One region of the Thauera sp. 63 genome, then DNA from elsewhere that is predicted to be linked to it. Evidence: predicted binding sites of a transcription regulator. Region 1 holds the regulator's gene; the other holds the start of a gene.
What was found. The regulator sigma-54, encoded in region 1, starts transcription at its own class of promoters, with help from an activator protein. The targets are predictions, from matches to a motif close to TGGCACGCTTNCTGCTNA.
Positions count from the first base shown of each region.

Region 2: C664_RS04050 (PEP-CTERM sorting domain-containing protein) is a predicted target of sigma-54. The motif match lies at 1,638-1,655, and genes of this name have one in related genera.

Region 1 covers NZ_AMXC01000011.1:23,916-27,710, forward strand. Annotated here, with positions in the region: gene ptsN (PTS IIA-like nitrogen regulatory protein PtsN) at 1-338, opposite strand, end outside; gene hpf (ribosome hibernation-promoting factor, HPF/YfiA family) at 475-798, opposite strand; gene C664_RS11340 (RNA polymerase factor sigma-54) at 816-2,276, opposite strand; gene lptB (LPS export ABC transporter ATP-binding protein) at 2,284-3,006, opposite strand; gene recX (recombination regulator RecX) at 2,993-3,442, opposite strand; gene recA (recombinase RecA) at 3,455-3,795, opposite strand, start outside.
Region 2 covers NZ_AMXC01000003.1:39,254-43,048, reverse strand. Annotated here, with positions in the region: gene cysN (sulfate adenylyltransferase subunit CysN) at 180-1,460, shown strand; gene C664_RS04050 (PEP-CTERM sorting domain-containing protein) at 1,783-2,727, shown strand; gene C664_RS04045 (RNA-binding S4 domain-containing protein) at 2,899-3,291, shown strand; gene C664_RS04040 (NfeD family protein) at 3,450-3,795, shown strand, end outside.

The DNA of each region.
Region 1 (3,795 bases):
TGGGTCTCGTTGGCTTGCTCGGGCACCAGCAGCACGAACAGGAGATTCACCGGGCGGCCATCGGGCGCATCGAACTGCACCGGGGCAGCCAGGCGCAGGAAGGCGCCGGCCGCTTCCTTCAGGCCCTTGATGCGGCCATGCGGGATGGCGATGCCCTGGCCGAGGCCTGTGGAGCCCAGCCGTTCTCGAGCGAACAGGCTGTCGAACACCAGAATGCGGGCGATGCCCTGGTTGTTCTCGAAAAGCAGCCCCGCCTGTTCGAAGACACGCTTCTTGCTGCTTGCATCGAGATCGACCACCACATTGGACAGTGGCAGGAGTTGAGGTATCAGGCTCATTCGCAGTGGAGCTTGCGCAGCGCCGTTGCCGCTGGCGCCGCGCTGGGCGATCGGACGGACCGGGATGCGTTGAAGCCGCGTCTTGAAAACGCGCGCATTATACCCACACCCCGGACATAAAACCGCAACCTGGCAATCAGGCTTCCGGCTCCTGATGCTTCAGGGCTTCGTGGTTGTGGTCGGCCATCTTCTGCTTGTATTTCTGCACCTGACGATCGAGCTTGTCAGCCATCGAGTCGATGGCGGCGTACATGTCTGCGTCGTCGCTTTCGACGAAGAGATCCTTGCCGCGCACGTGCAGCGTGACTTCGGCCTTCTGCTTCAGCTTTTCGACGGAGAGGATCACCGCCACGCTGGTGACGTTGTCGAAGTGGCGGATGACGCGGTCAAGCTTGGTGCTCACGTAGTCACGGATGGCCGGGGTGACCTCGACGTGGCGCCCGGTGATGTTGAGATTCATGGTAACTCCTGTTGTTGTCAGATCGATTTGCGCAGACTGACCGGCGGGATATTCAGTGATTCGCGGTACTTCGCGATGGTGCGTCGTGCGACCACGATACCCTGCTGGCCCAAAACTTCTGCAATCCTTGCGTCGGACAGCGGCTTCTTGCTGTCCTCGGCGTCCACCAGTTGACGAATCAGCGCCCGAATCGCCGTGGAAGAGGCCGCTCCGCCAGTGTCGGTGGAGACGTGGCTGCCGAAGAAATACTTGAGTTCGAACACACCGCGCGGCGTCGCCATGTATTTCTGCGTCGTGACGCGCGAAACGGTGGATTCGTGCAGTTCGAGCTGGTCCGCGATCTCCCGGAGAGTGAGTGGCCGCATCGCCACGTCTCCATGATCGAAGAACTGCCGCTGCTGGTCAACGATGGCTTGGGAGACCCGCAGGATGGTGTCGAAACGCTGCTGGACGTTCTTGATCAGCCAGCGTGCTTCCTGTAACTGGCCGGTCAGGCCGCCGCCCTGGCCGCGGTTCTGCTGCAGCAGGCTGGCGTAGAGCCGGTTGACGCGCAGGCGCGGCATCGCGTCCTGGTTGAGGCTGACGGTCCAGCGTCCGCGGATCTTGCGCACGATGACGTCAGGCAGCACGTAGCGCGTCTCGGAGACGGAGTGGCGCGAGCCCGGATGCGGGTCGAGGCTGCAGATCAGAGCGTGGGCAGCGCGCAGCTGGTCGTCGTCGCAACCGGTGTGTTTCTTGAGGCGCGCGAAGTTGCGCTCGGCGAGCAGTTCGAGATGCTGGTCAACGATCTCGAGCGCGAGCATCTGCGTCGGCGTCTCGGGCATCGCTCGCAGCTGCAGCGACAGGCATTCCTGCGGGCTGCGTGCGCCGATGCCGGCAGGGTCGAGGTGCTGTACGTGGCGCAGCGCGATGGAAAGCTCGTCGAGGTCGATGTCGAGCTCGGGTGGCAGCAACTCGAGCAACTCCTCGAGCGGCTGGTGCAGGTAGCCGTCGTCGTCCAGCGCCTCGATGATGAAGCGCACCAGCGCGCGGTCGCGGTCGGAGAGCGGCGACAGCGCGACCTGCTCGTCGAGGTGGTCGCGAAGCGACAGCTCGGCCGCCTGGAACTCCTGGAAGTCGGTGTCGTCGTCATCGTCGCGCTTGGCCTGGGCGCCACTGCCGACGTTGGACCAGTCGATGCCTTCCTCGTTGTCCTCGCGATCGTTCGCCTTTCCTGCTTCGCCGTCGCTGGTGGCCTCGGCGCTGGTTTCGCGTTCGCGCTCGCGCTCACGTTCGGCAGGCGGGGTGCTGGTGGCGAGACCGGGCTGCGGCACGAAGTCGTCGATCTCCTCGCGCTCGAGCATCGGGTTCTCGAGCAGGAAGCGCTCGATCTCCTGGTTCAGCTCGAGCGTGGACAGCTGCAGCAGCTTGATCGACTGCTGCAGCTGAGGCGTCAGCGTGAGGTGCTGCGAGAGCTTGAGCTGGAGGCTGGGTTTCATTCGGGCGCTAGAGGCGGAAATGTTCGCCGAGGTAGACCTGGCGCACCTTCTCGTTGGCGATGATCTCGTCAGGCTGGCCGCTGGCGAGCACGCGACCCTCGCTGATGATATAGGCGCGATCGCAGATGCCAAGCGTCTCGCGCACGTTGTGGTCGGTGATGAGCACGCCGATGCCGCGTTCCTTGAGGAAGCGGATGATCTTCTGGATATCGATCACGGCGATCGGGTCGACGCCGGCGAAAGGCTCGTCGAGCAGGATCAGGCGCGGATCGGTGGCGAGCGCGCGGGCGATCTCGCAGCGGCGGCGTTCGCCACCCGACAGGGAGATCGCGGTGTTGTCGCGCAGGTGGGTGATGCCCAGTTCCTCGAGCAGTTCCTGCAGGCGCTCGTCGATCTGGCGTGACTCCAGCCCCTGCAGTTCGAGCACCGCGCGGATGTTCTCGGCCACCGTGAGCTTGCGGAACACGCTCATTTCCTGCGGCAGGTAGGACAGGCCGAGGCGGGCACGGGCGTGAATCGGCAGGTGGGTGAGATCCTTGCCGTCCAGCCCGATCTGGCCACCGTCGGCACGCACCAGGCCGACGATCATGTAGAAGCAGGTGGTCTTGCCCGCCCCGTTGGGGCCGAGCAGGCCGACGACCTCGCCCGAGCCGACCTCGAAGCCGACGTCGTGCACCACCGTGCGCGCCTTGTAGCGCTTCTGCAGACCGGCGACCTTAAGCAGACTCATCGTAGGGCTCTTTCAGCAGCTTGCGGATCAGGTCGGGCGCAAAGCCGCGGGTTTGCAGGAAGCGCGCCTGCCGGGCCCACTCGCGGGGGTCGGTCGGCGGCTCGCGGAAGCGGCCATGCAGCACGCTGCGGGCACGCTCGATCTCGGACTCGGTACATTCGCCGGCGATGGCCTCGTCGATCAGTTCGCGCTCGATACCGCGACGGGCCAGCTCGTTGCGCAGCCGGCTCGCGCCAAAACGCGCGGCCTTGCCGCGCACGAAGGCTTCCGCGAAGCGGCTGTCGGACTGCAACCCGAGTTCGCCCATGCGTGCGATGACGACCTCGACCTCGTCGGCCTCGCCATGCGCGGCGAGCTTGCGCGCCAGCTCGGCGCGCGAATGATCGCGGCGGGCGAGGTGGCGAAGGGCGCGCTCGCGCAGGCTGGGCTCGGCCATGGCGTCGGGCGCTCAGGCCTCGGCGGCTGCCGCAGCGGGCGTCGCCGGCGGCATTTCAGGCAGACCGACCGCGACGCGGACCCTGTTCTCGATCTCGCGCGCCAGCGCAGGGTTGTTGCGCAGGAACTCGCGCGAGTTGTCCTTGCCCTGGCCGATCTTGTCGCCCTTGTAGGCGTACCAGGCGCCGGACTTGTCGACGATCTTGTGGTCGACGCCGAGATCGATGATCTCGCCTTCGCGCGAGATGCCCTCGCCGTACAGGATGTCGAAGTGCGCTTCCTTGAACGGGGGCGAGACCTTGTTCTTCACCACCTTGACGCGGGTCTCGGACCCGACGACCTCGTCGCCCTTCT
Region 2 (3,795 bases), on a different contig from region 1:
CGCAGCAAGCACGTAGCTGGGGATGTGTGGGGTATTCGTGAAGAGGCGAGGACTGTCTGAGCCCGAAGGGCGAGTTCCGCAGCCTCGGAAGGAATACCCCGCGCGGCCCCAGCTGCAAGCAAGGCAAACGGCGCCGATCAGCATCCGAATTTGACAGAAAGATTGAAGGAATCATGACCATGTCCGCCCTTGAACACCTCCCCGAGATCGACAACGGCCTGCTGCGCTTTCTCACCTGCGGCAGCGTCGATGACGGCAAGAGCACCCTGATCGGCCGCCTGCTGTTCGACACCAAGACCATCCTCGCCGACACCCTCAACGCCATCGAGAAGACCTCGGCCAAGCGCGGCATGAGCGCGGTCGACCTCTCTCTGCTCACCGACGGCCTGCAGGCCGAGCGCGAGCAGGGCATCACCATCGACGTCGCCTACCGCTACTTCTCCACCGGCCGGCGCAAGTACATCATCGCCGACGCCCCCGGCCACGAGCAGTACACCCGCAACATGGTGACCGCCGCCTCCACGGCCAACCTGGCGATCATCCTCATCGATGCGCGCAAAGGCGTACTGACGCAGACCCGCCGCCACTCCTACCTCGCCAGCCTGGTCGGCATTCCACACCTGGTGGTCGCGGTCAACAAGATGGACCTGGTCGACTATGACCAGGCCGTGTTCGAGCGCATCAAGGCCGAATACCTCGCCTTCGCCGCCAGGCTCGGCATCAATGACGTGCGCTTCATCCCGATCTCGGCGCTGGAAGGCGACATGATCGTCGATCGCGGCGACCGCCTCGGCTGGTACGACGGCCCGACCCTGCTCGACATCCTCGAGAACGCCCCCGCCGCCCACACCGAACAGGCCGAGAACTTCCGCCTGCCGGTGCAGTTCGTGTGCCGCCCGCAGGATTCCGCCAACCCCGAGCTGCACGACTACCGCGGCTTCATGGGCCGGGTCGAATCGGGCGAGATCGCCGTCGGCGACGCCGTCACCGTGCTGCCTTCGGGAGCCACCAGCCGCGTCAAGCGCATCGAACTCGGGGGCGCCAGCCTGCCGCGCGCGATCCACGAGCAATCGGTGACCCTGCTGCTGGAAGACGAGATCGACATCTCGCGCGGCGACCTCATCGTGAAGTCGAGCGAGGCGCCAGAGCCCGTCAAGCAAGTCGACGCCACCGTGTGCTGGCTGTCGGAAACCCCGTTGAATCCGGCCCGAACCTACCTGGTGCGGCACACCACTCGCGAAGTGAAGGCCAAGGTCGCGACCATCGATTACCGGCTCGATGTGAACACTCTGGAGCGAGAAGCGAGCACCGGCCTCGCCATGAACGACATCGCCCGTGTCACGCTCAAGCTCGCACAGCCGATCGTCGCCGACCGCTACAAGGACAACCGCGCCACCGGCGCCTTCATCATCATCGACGAGAGCACCAACAACACGGTGGGTGCGGGCATGATCGGCTGAATGCCTTCACCCATCCCGAGCCGGGCGACGACATCTCCGTGAGGTGTCGTCGCCCGGCTTTTCTTCGTCTACGCCCTACCACCACGCACGCTCTTACGTCTGGCGTTGCGTCGGTTTTTTTTACACCTCACTCCCGCTTGTATGCCTAGACCCTTGAAAACTCTCCGCTTTAAATCTTGGCACGAATGGTGCTTAAGCTATATGCATTATTTCTAATGCAAACTTTGTGATGCGACTGCGATAGAAGGGCGGACCGCGAGAAGCACTCACCTCGTCTCGACGCACTCGGCATCACGCATGGATCAACTCAGGGGACTGAACAATGAAGCATCTTCTTCTCTCCGCGCTGCTCACGACGGGCTTTGCTGCAAGTGCCATGGCCGCGCCGCTGACCCTCACCGGTAACTACGTGCGCGTCGGTATCAGCGACTACGGCACCCTTGGCAGCAACGGCTCGACTTCGCCTGGCATCCTGCACGACTCGACCGGCACGCAGAACTTCGCACCTGGCGGCATCCCGAACGACTACCTGACCCCGGGCACCCCGAGCGAGGGCTTCGCGATCAACAGCGCGGAGACAGGATTCCGCGTCAACAACAATGCGTGGACTGAAGACTTCGGATTTGCCTCGCCGACGCTGCTGACGGGCGGCGCCGCCCAAGGCTACGACAACGCGGCAAGCTGGACCGGCAGCCTCGCCGGTTCGCTGAGCATCACCAACAGCTACTTCTTCAACAACGGCGACGAGCGCGTCGTCGTGCAGACGGTGATCACCGCCCTGCAGAGCCTCGGCGACCTGGTGTTCGGCCGCCACCTCGACCCGGATCCGGACGTCAACCGTTTCAACTCGTATGACACCCGGAACACGCGTGGCAACACCCTGTTTGCGCCCGAGGACCTCGTCTCCGCCGCGGGGCTGAGTACCGGTCTGACGATTGGCATCCTCGACCTGCAGAACGTCTACCGCTCGAACACCGGGATCAACACCTCCTGCTGCAACAACGATGATCCCTACAACGTTCTGGCCGGCTACGGCCCGGTGTTCGGTTCGGCCACCCCTTTCAACGACGGCGACTACGGCCTGCAGATGGCATGGTTCATTGGTGATCTCGAGGCGGGTCAGTCGGCAACCCTGACCTACGCCTACGTGATGGGCGCACGTCAGTCGGATGTCGGTGGCGACGACAACAACGTACCCGAACCGGGCACGCTCGCCCTCCTCGGCCTCGGACTGGCGGCCCTGGCGCGTCGGCGTATGCGCCAGTAAGACCAGAGCGCTTTCCGGCAGGACGAATCGGACCACCAGCGCGTGGTCCGATTTTTTTGTGCAGGCCCAGGTGGTGCTGCCCGGCCCGGCGCCCCTCAGTTCTTTCCGCTTTGCCGCGGCGCCCGCATTGCAGATAATGCGGCGACGATCCACTCGGCAGGACCGCAGCAGGTGACCGGCACAGAACTCAGCGCAACCCGTCTCGATAAATGGCTGTGGGCAGCCCGCTTCTTCAAGCATCGTACTGCTGCCACCGAGGCCGTCGATGGCGGCAAGGTCAAGCTCAATGGCGCAGCGGTGAAGCCCGCCCGCGAGGTCAAGGCTGGAGACCGGATCGACGTCACCATCGGCGAGGACACCCGCTCGGTCGTCGTGCGCGCGATTGCCGAAAAACGCGGATCGGCGACGGTCGCGCAAACGCTTTACGAAGAAACGACCGAAAGCATCGAACAGCGTGAGCGCGCGCGCGAGCTGCGCAGGTTCGCCGCACCGCCGGGCGCCGACCTGCATGGCCGCCCGACCAAGCGTGATCGCCGTCGGATCGACCGCTTCGGCGGATACTGAAATCGGCCCGCGGCGGGCGGGCACATCGCAGTCAGGCCCGCCCTTCACCGGCACCATCGCCACCCATGCAGCCGAAGCGCTGAACTTCGGCCACCCTCCGACACTCCGATCATCAGGATTCGCCACACTGATGCCGCGACCGCCCGAGGAGAGTGTCGATGTCGACCCGACATGGGATTGTCTTCCGCCATGTCGTCGCCCTGCTGTTTCTCTTGCTCGGCAGTGCCGGCCTGACCCTCCTTGCCGCCAACGGCAGTTCCGGCTTCGCGCTTGTACTGCGGATCGACGGCGTCATTGGCCCGGCCAGCGCCGACTACATCCACAAGGGACTGGCTCAGGCCACCGCGCGCGGCGCGCAACTGGTCGTGATCGAGATGGACACCCCCGGCGGGCTCGACACCTCGATGCGCAGCATCATCAAGGACATCCTCGCCTCGCCCGTACCGGTCGCAGGCTTCGTCGCCCCGGAGGGCGCCAGAGCGGCGAGTGCGGGTACCTACATCC